Regions from separate parts of the Mesorhizobium sp. CO1-1-11 genome, predicted to be linked through region 2. Evidence: predicted binding sites of a transcription regulator. Region 2 holds the regulator's gene; the other holds the start of a gene.
What was found. Region 2 encodes LexA, which represses DNA repair genes until DNA is damaged. Its sites were predicted from a motif close to TGTTCNNNNTGTGTTCNG; they were not measured.

Region 1: a site for LexA is predicted at 1,444-1,461, ahead of LB554_RS01800 (PA0069 family radical SAM protein). Genes of this name have one in related genera too.

What each region holds. Positions count from the first base shown of each region.
Region 1 is NZ_JAIUHE010000001.1:375,391-378,598, reverse strand. Features, by position in the region: gene LB554_RS01815 (4-(cytidine 5'-diphospho)-2-C-methyl-D-erythritol kinase) at 1-288, shown strand, start outside; gene moaB (molybdenum cofactor biosynthesis protein B) at 275-829, shown strand; gene LB554_RS01805 (glycosyltransferase) at 858-1,385, opposite strand; gene LB554_RS01800 (PA0069 family radical SAM protein) at 1,536-2,690, shown strand; gene LB554_RS01795 (ribonuclease HII) at 2,843-3,208, shown strand, end outside.
Region 2 is NZ_JAIUHE010000022.1:102,398-105,605, reverse strand. Features, by position in the region: gene LB554_RS23975 (ComEC/Rec2 family competence protein) at 1-1,268, shown strand, start outside; gene lexA (transcriptional repressor LexA) at 1,262-2,005, opposite strand; gene LB554_RS23965 (GntR family transcriptional regulator) at 2,405-3,178, opposite strand.

The DNA.
Region 1 (3,208 bases), on a different contig from region 2:
AGCATCGATTTTCACAGCCTGCGCAACTGGCTGGAAATCACCCGCAACGATCTCGAGCGGCCAGCCCTTGCGATGCAGCCCGCCATCGGCAGGGCGCTTTCATGGCTTGATAAGGCCGGATCGGGCTTTTCACGAATGTCCGGATCGGGCGCGACGTGCTTCGGCCTGTTCGAGACCGGCAATGTCGCCAAGCGCGCGGCGGCCGAGATCCGCGGCCGCCAGCCCGACTGGTTCGTCGCGGCAACGCGCAGCATGGCGTCGGAGGCTGGGCGAGATGGCCAGAATTGACGAGAGCCGTGCCTTCATTCCGGTGCGCATCGCGGTGCTGACTGTTTCCGACACACGCAGTCTGGCCGACGACAAATCCGGCCAGACACTGGCCGATCGCATTACCAAGGCCGGCCACATCCTGGCCGCCCGCGATATCGTCACCGACGACCGCGAAAAAATCCGCGACACCGTTCTGGCGTGGTCGCGGGACAAGGCCGTCGACGTCGTGATCACCACTGGCGGAACCGGTTTTACCGGACGCGATGTGACGCCCGAGGCGCTGGAGCCGATCTTCGAAAAGCGCATGGACGGCTTTTCGGAAGTGTTCCACCGCATTTCCTATGACAAGATCGGCACCTCGACGATCCAGAGCCGGGCGACCGGCGGTGTCGTCAACGCCACTTTCGTCTTCGTGCTGCCGGGCTCGCCCGGCGCCTGCAAGGACGCCTGGGACGGTATCCTCGAGCCACAGCTCGATTACCGGCACATGCCCTGTAACTTCGTCGAGATCATGCCGCGCCTGGACGAACATCTGCGGCGCGGCAAATCGGCGTCGTAAGCAACGCCACGCAGAGCCGTTGCAAAAATCACCCCCGAGAGCGGTGCTGCTGCTTCGGCTGCGCTGGCCAGATTTCGGCGTCGAGCCGCCTGGTCGCCAGCCCGCGCGCTAAGGCCTCGGCGGTGCCGTCATTCTTGGACAGCGACGCCGCCTGTCGCTTGCTGATCACCAGTCCGTCGGCGAGCGCGCGGTTTGCCGAAAAGACCCGGGCCAGGAACGGTGGACGGCTGCCCCGCGCCCGCGAGAACCGGGCCGCCATTGTCTGCCTGGCCGTATGGGCGACGACGGCGTCGATCCAGCCCTCCACCAGCCTCGCACCCGGTTCGAGAAACAGAAGCCAGTCACCCTTGGCCTGGCGGATGCCGGCGGCGATGCCCCCGCTCCCCACATAGTGGCAGCCGGCATGCTCGGCGACGCGATGCGTCTGGTCGCTGGAGCCCGTGTCGCAGACGACAACCTCGCGCACCACGCCCTCGACCGCGCCGCCAATCAGCGTCGACAGCGTACGGGCGAGACCCTCCTCGTTATTGTGCGTTTCAATCAGAACACTGAGCATGGTTAGCCGAATAGCGGAAAGCGTTGGTCGGCGCCAGTTTTTGCAGCGCACCATAGAAAGTTCTTGATTTGTTCTCATCGACAAAATAGGAATAGTTTCATGAGCAGAGCGATTCGACACAACATGGACAGTCCCTGGGAGCGGGCGAAGATGGAACCGATCATGCGCGCCGACATTGCAGCCTTCGGAGCAGGGCGAGCCGAAATGGCCAACGCGATGATCGAGCAGAGCGGCATGCGGGTCCGTCCGGACCGCAACCGCGGCCGGTCGGCAGGCATCAATCCGTCCGGCCGGTTCGAACCTGTCAGCCGGCATGTCTTCGACGACGGCTGGAGTTCGCTGGAGGAACTTCCTCCCTTCAAGACCGAGGTGCAGGTCGAAAAGCCGCGCACCATCATCACCCGCAACGAATCGCCCGACATCTCCTTCGACCGGTCGATCAATCCCTATCGCGGCTGCGAGCACGGTTGCGTCTATTGCTTCGCGCGGCCGACACACTCGTTCATGGGCCTGTCGCCGGGCCTGGACTTCGAATCCAAGCTGTTCGCCAAGCCCGACGCGGCACGCCTGCTCGACAAGGAATTGTCAAAGGATGGCTACCAGCCGCGCACCATCGCCATCGGCACCAACACCGATCCCTACCAGCCGATCGAGAAGCAGTACCGGATCATGCGCGAAATCCTCGAAGTGCTGGAGGCGCGCGGCCACCCGGTCGGCATCGTCACCAAGTCAGCCCTGGTCGTGCGCGACATCGACATTCTGTCGCGCATGGCGGAGCGGGGCTTGGCCAAGGTGGCGCTGTCGGTGACGACGCTTGACCGCATGCTGGCTAGGACGATGGAACCTCGGGCATCGACGCCGACCAAGCGGCTGGAGGCGATCAGGCAGCTTTCGGATGCCGGTATCCCCGCTTCGGTGATGGTGGCGCCGATCATTCCGGGCCTGACCGACCAGGAGATGGAACGCATCCTCGACTCGGCGCACCATGCCGGGGCGCGCGAGGCCGGCTACGTGGTGCTGCGCCTGCCGCTGGAGGTCAGCCCGATCTTCAAGGACTGGCTGCTGCGCCACTATCCCGACCGCTACCGCCACGTCATGTCGCTGGTCCGTTCGATGCGCGACGGCAAGGACTACGATTCGGAATGGGGCAAGCGCATGAAGGGCGCCGGACCCTATGCCTGGCAGATCGGCCGGCGCTTCGAAATCACCGCAAAGCGGCTCGGCCTCAATGCCGAGCGGCGTACGCTGCGGACCGATCAGTTCGTCGCTGCCGGCAAGGACCAGGAGCAGTTGATGCTGCTCTGAACCGAAAATCGCCTCGGCTGTTCATTGCCGCCGTGGCAAAGAAACCCCGTCCGGCCTGCCCCGGCCTGCAGACGGTGCCCTCCCGGTCCGGCGCCCCACCCGACCCGGAGGGACTTGCGGAGAATCGGAGCCGATGCGAACCTCGCCGCAACATGGCTCGCGCGCGTTCTGATTCTCCGCCTCTCTTCGAAATCGTCGAGAAACCCGATTTCTCCTTCGAGACGAAGGCGATGGCCGATGGTTTGTGGCCGGTCGCCGGGATGGACGAAGCCGGTCGCGGCCCGCTCGCGGGTCCCGTGGTCGCGGCGGCAGTGGTGCTCGACCCCGCCAATATTCCCGAGGGTCTCGACGATTCCAAGCGGCTTAGCCACCTGCAGCGCGAAGCGCTTTTCCTGCACATCATCGGCTCCGCTCTCGGCGTCTCGATGGCTTCGATCAGCGCCGAGGGCATCGATGGCAGCAACATCCTCAAGGCGAGCCTCGAAGCGATGCGCCGCGCACTGGTCGGGCTGCCGGTG
Region 2 (3,208 bases):
TCGTTGCCGCCGAACGCAGCTTCATCATGCTGGCGGTGATGCTGATTGCCGTCTTCTTCGATCGCGCTGCCCTGACCATGCGCAATCTGGCGATCTCGGCGATCGCCGTGATCCTGGTCTCGCCTCACGAGGTTGTCGGCCCGAGCTTTCAGATGTCGTTCGCCGCGACCGCGGCCCTGGTTGGCGCTTATGCCGGCTGGGCCGATCACCATGCAGGAAAGACGCGGCCACCGCCGCCAAAGCGTTCCCTGGCGGGATTCCTGACGCGAAAATTCCTGCTGGCGACAGGAGGATTGGCCATGACGTCCATTATCGCCGGCAGCGCCACGGCACTGTTTGCCATCTGGCATTTCCAGCGGGTATCGCCGCTCAGCCTGTTCGCCAATCTGGCCGTGATGCCGATCGTGTCGGTCGTGATGTTCCTGGCCGTCGCCAGCGCCCTGCTGATGCCATTCGGACTGGATTGGCCGGCTCTCTACCTTATGGGCAAGGGCCTGACAGCAATGATCGCCGTGTCGGCGTGGATATCGGAGCGCTCTCCGGTCGATGGAGTCGGGCTGATTTCGCAGCAATCCGTGCTGCTGGTCACCGTCGCGCTGGTTATCGCGACGATGGCGACGACATGGCTGCGGTTCGCGGCGCTGCCATTCGCGCTTGCCGGCCTGTTGACTGTGTCGCACACGCGCGCGCCCGATGTGCTGATCTCGGAAGATGCGCGGCTGGTCGCGCTGCCGATCGGCAATGGCGAACTGGCCGTCAACCAGGAACGTCCGAACGAATTCGCAACCGACAACTGGAAGCGCGCCCTGATCTCCGAAACAATCGTCAAACCGGAAATGTTCGACACGACAGACGGGCAATTCGATGTTGCCAGTCCCACCGACCTGCCGCCAGGATCGCCTTTCTACTGCCGCGAAGGCCTGTGCCTTGCCAGGCACCCTTCCGGCGCGATCATTGCCTATGTCGAGGACCGCAAGACCACCTGGAAAGCCTGCGCTTTCGCCGACCTGATCATCGTCAATGACGCAACCGCCTATGACGTCTGCCACAATCCACTGGTTCTCGTCGTCACCAAACGGCAGCTCGCCCGCAAGGGAAGCGCTGCCGTCTTCTTCAATCCCCAGTCGGCCACGACCCGGGCCGCGATCGCATTCGCCGTCGACGGACCATACCGGCCCTGGCACGAACAGCGAAAATTCTCACGCGAGGCGAGGGGGCTGCCGCCGTACAAAAAACCCGACAAGCCCGATGGCAAGCCGGCTCAGTAGCGCCTGATCAACCCGACCAGCTTGCCTTGTACCTTGACCCTGTCCGGCCCGAAAATGCGTGTTTCGTAGGCTGGATTGGCGGCCTCGAGCGCGATCGAAGCGCCTTTGCGGCGGAACCGCTTCAGCGTCGCTTCCTCTTCGTCGACCAGTGCCACGATAATTTCGCCCGGGCTTGCCGTGTCGGCATTGCGGATAATGACCGTGTCTCCATCGAAGATACCGGCCTCGATCATCGAGTCGCCCTTGACCTCCAGCGCATAGTGCTCGCCGCCCATGATCATGTCCGGCGGCACCGAGATCGAATGCGTCTGATGCTGGATGGCATCGATCGGCACACCGGCGGCGATACGGCCCATGACCGGGATGGACACGGCTGAAACCGCATCGTCGTCGTTGCCGGCCGCGGGCAGGCGCGAAGGCGCAGCGGCCGGCCTGATCTGGCGTCCGGCGCTGCCTTGGCCAAGGCTGCCTTGGATGATGCTTGGCGAGAACTTCTTTGCCGCATTGAGGCCCGGCGCGATCGAGTCCGGCAGCCGCAGCACTTCCAGCGCGCGTGCCCGATTGGGTAGCCGGCGAATGAAGCCGCGCTCCTCCAGCGCCGTGATCAGGCGATGGATCCCCGACTTGGAGGCAAGATCGAGTGCTTCCTTCATCTCGTCGAAGGAAGGCGGTATCCCGCTTTCCTTGAGCCGTTCGTGGATGAACATCAGCAGTTCATGTTGCTTGCGTGTCAGCATGGCGGCCCCCAAGACATTGAACGAAAGGTTGAACCAGAATCGAAAAAACAAACCCAGAACAAACACTATCTGTTCCAGTTGTGTTCTGCAACCGTTTAAAGTTTAATGAATTTGTTAAGGGGTCGGAAGTTTTTTGCCCGCGACGGCGGGCAGCAACCAGCCCTTTCCGCCATCGGCAGGCGCATTGAAATCGTTTTGGTTAATGGCCTGTGGCCCATCCGCCGACGAGGCTTTGGCATCAGCTAGTTGGAAGGTTCTCCTCGGGGGGACGTATAATTCGCGGAGCCATTATTCGCGGAACGAAACGAAACCAAAATGCCAACGATTGGTAGCTTCGGGCGGCCATGGATCCGGGCGTTCGGCGCACCGGCCAGCGCGTTCGAATAGGCGTCGCTGAGGTTATCCCGAACCCGCCTTCAAGCTGCCGGCGCGAGCGGCGTATCTGGTAGCGCCGCTGTCTTCGCTGTGGACATAGACGTGCAGTGTGTAGCCGATATGCGCCGTCATCAGCGCCTTGGCCCGCTCGATGTCACGGTCGAGCGCCGCTTCCATGATCGCGGTATGGTGTTCGATCGCAATCGCTTCGCGCAGCGCTTCGATTGCCTCTTCATAGCCATCCTTGAGGCCGGCCGCGGCCCGCAGTGTCGGCGCCAGACCAAGAAAGCGATGATGCCGGCGCAGCTGATCCGAGATCGTCGAGCGGAACCGCAACAGCCAGTCGCATGTGGCGGCGCTCAGCAGCGCCGCATGGAAGGCCTCGTGGTTCTCGTCCCATCTGTCGACGGCCGCGTCCGAGGGATCGTCGACCGCCGTCTTGCAACGCGAGAGCCGGTAGTAGGCGGTGACCACGGCATCCTCCCACTCCCTGCCGCCTTTTTCCATCGATTCGAGGAACAGGGGTATCTCGACCACCATCCTGGCGCGTGCCAGATCCTCCAGCTCGGCCCGCGACACCGGAGCCACGGCAAAACCACGATTGCTGATGGCGGTGACCAGGCGTTCGGCCTCGAGCCGCGACAGGGCTTCGCGCAACGGTGTCCAGCCGACGCCATAGGTGCCGCGCAGCGCACTCAGTTTGAGCGGGGCGCCGGGCATGAGGCGCGTGGTCAGGATGTCGCGCCGCAACAGCTGATAGGCGGCTTCCGTTTTTGTGGAACTCGTTTCATCCCGCATGGTGATCAATCCGTCGTCTGGCGAAAGTAT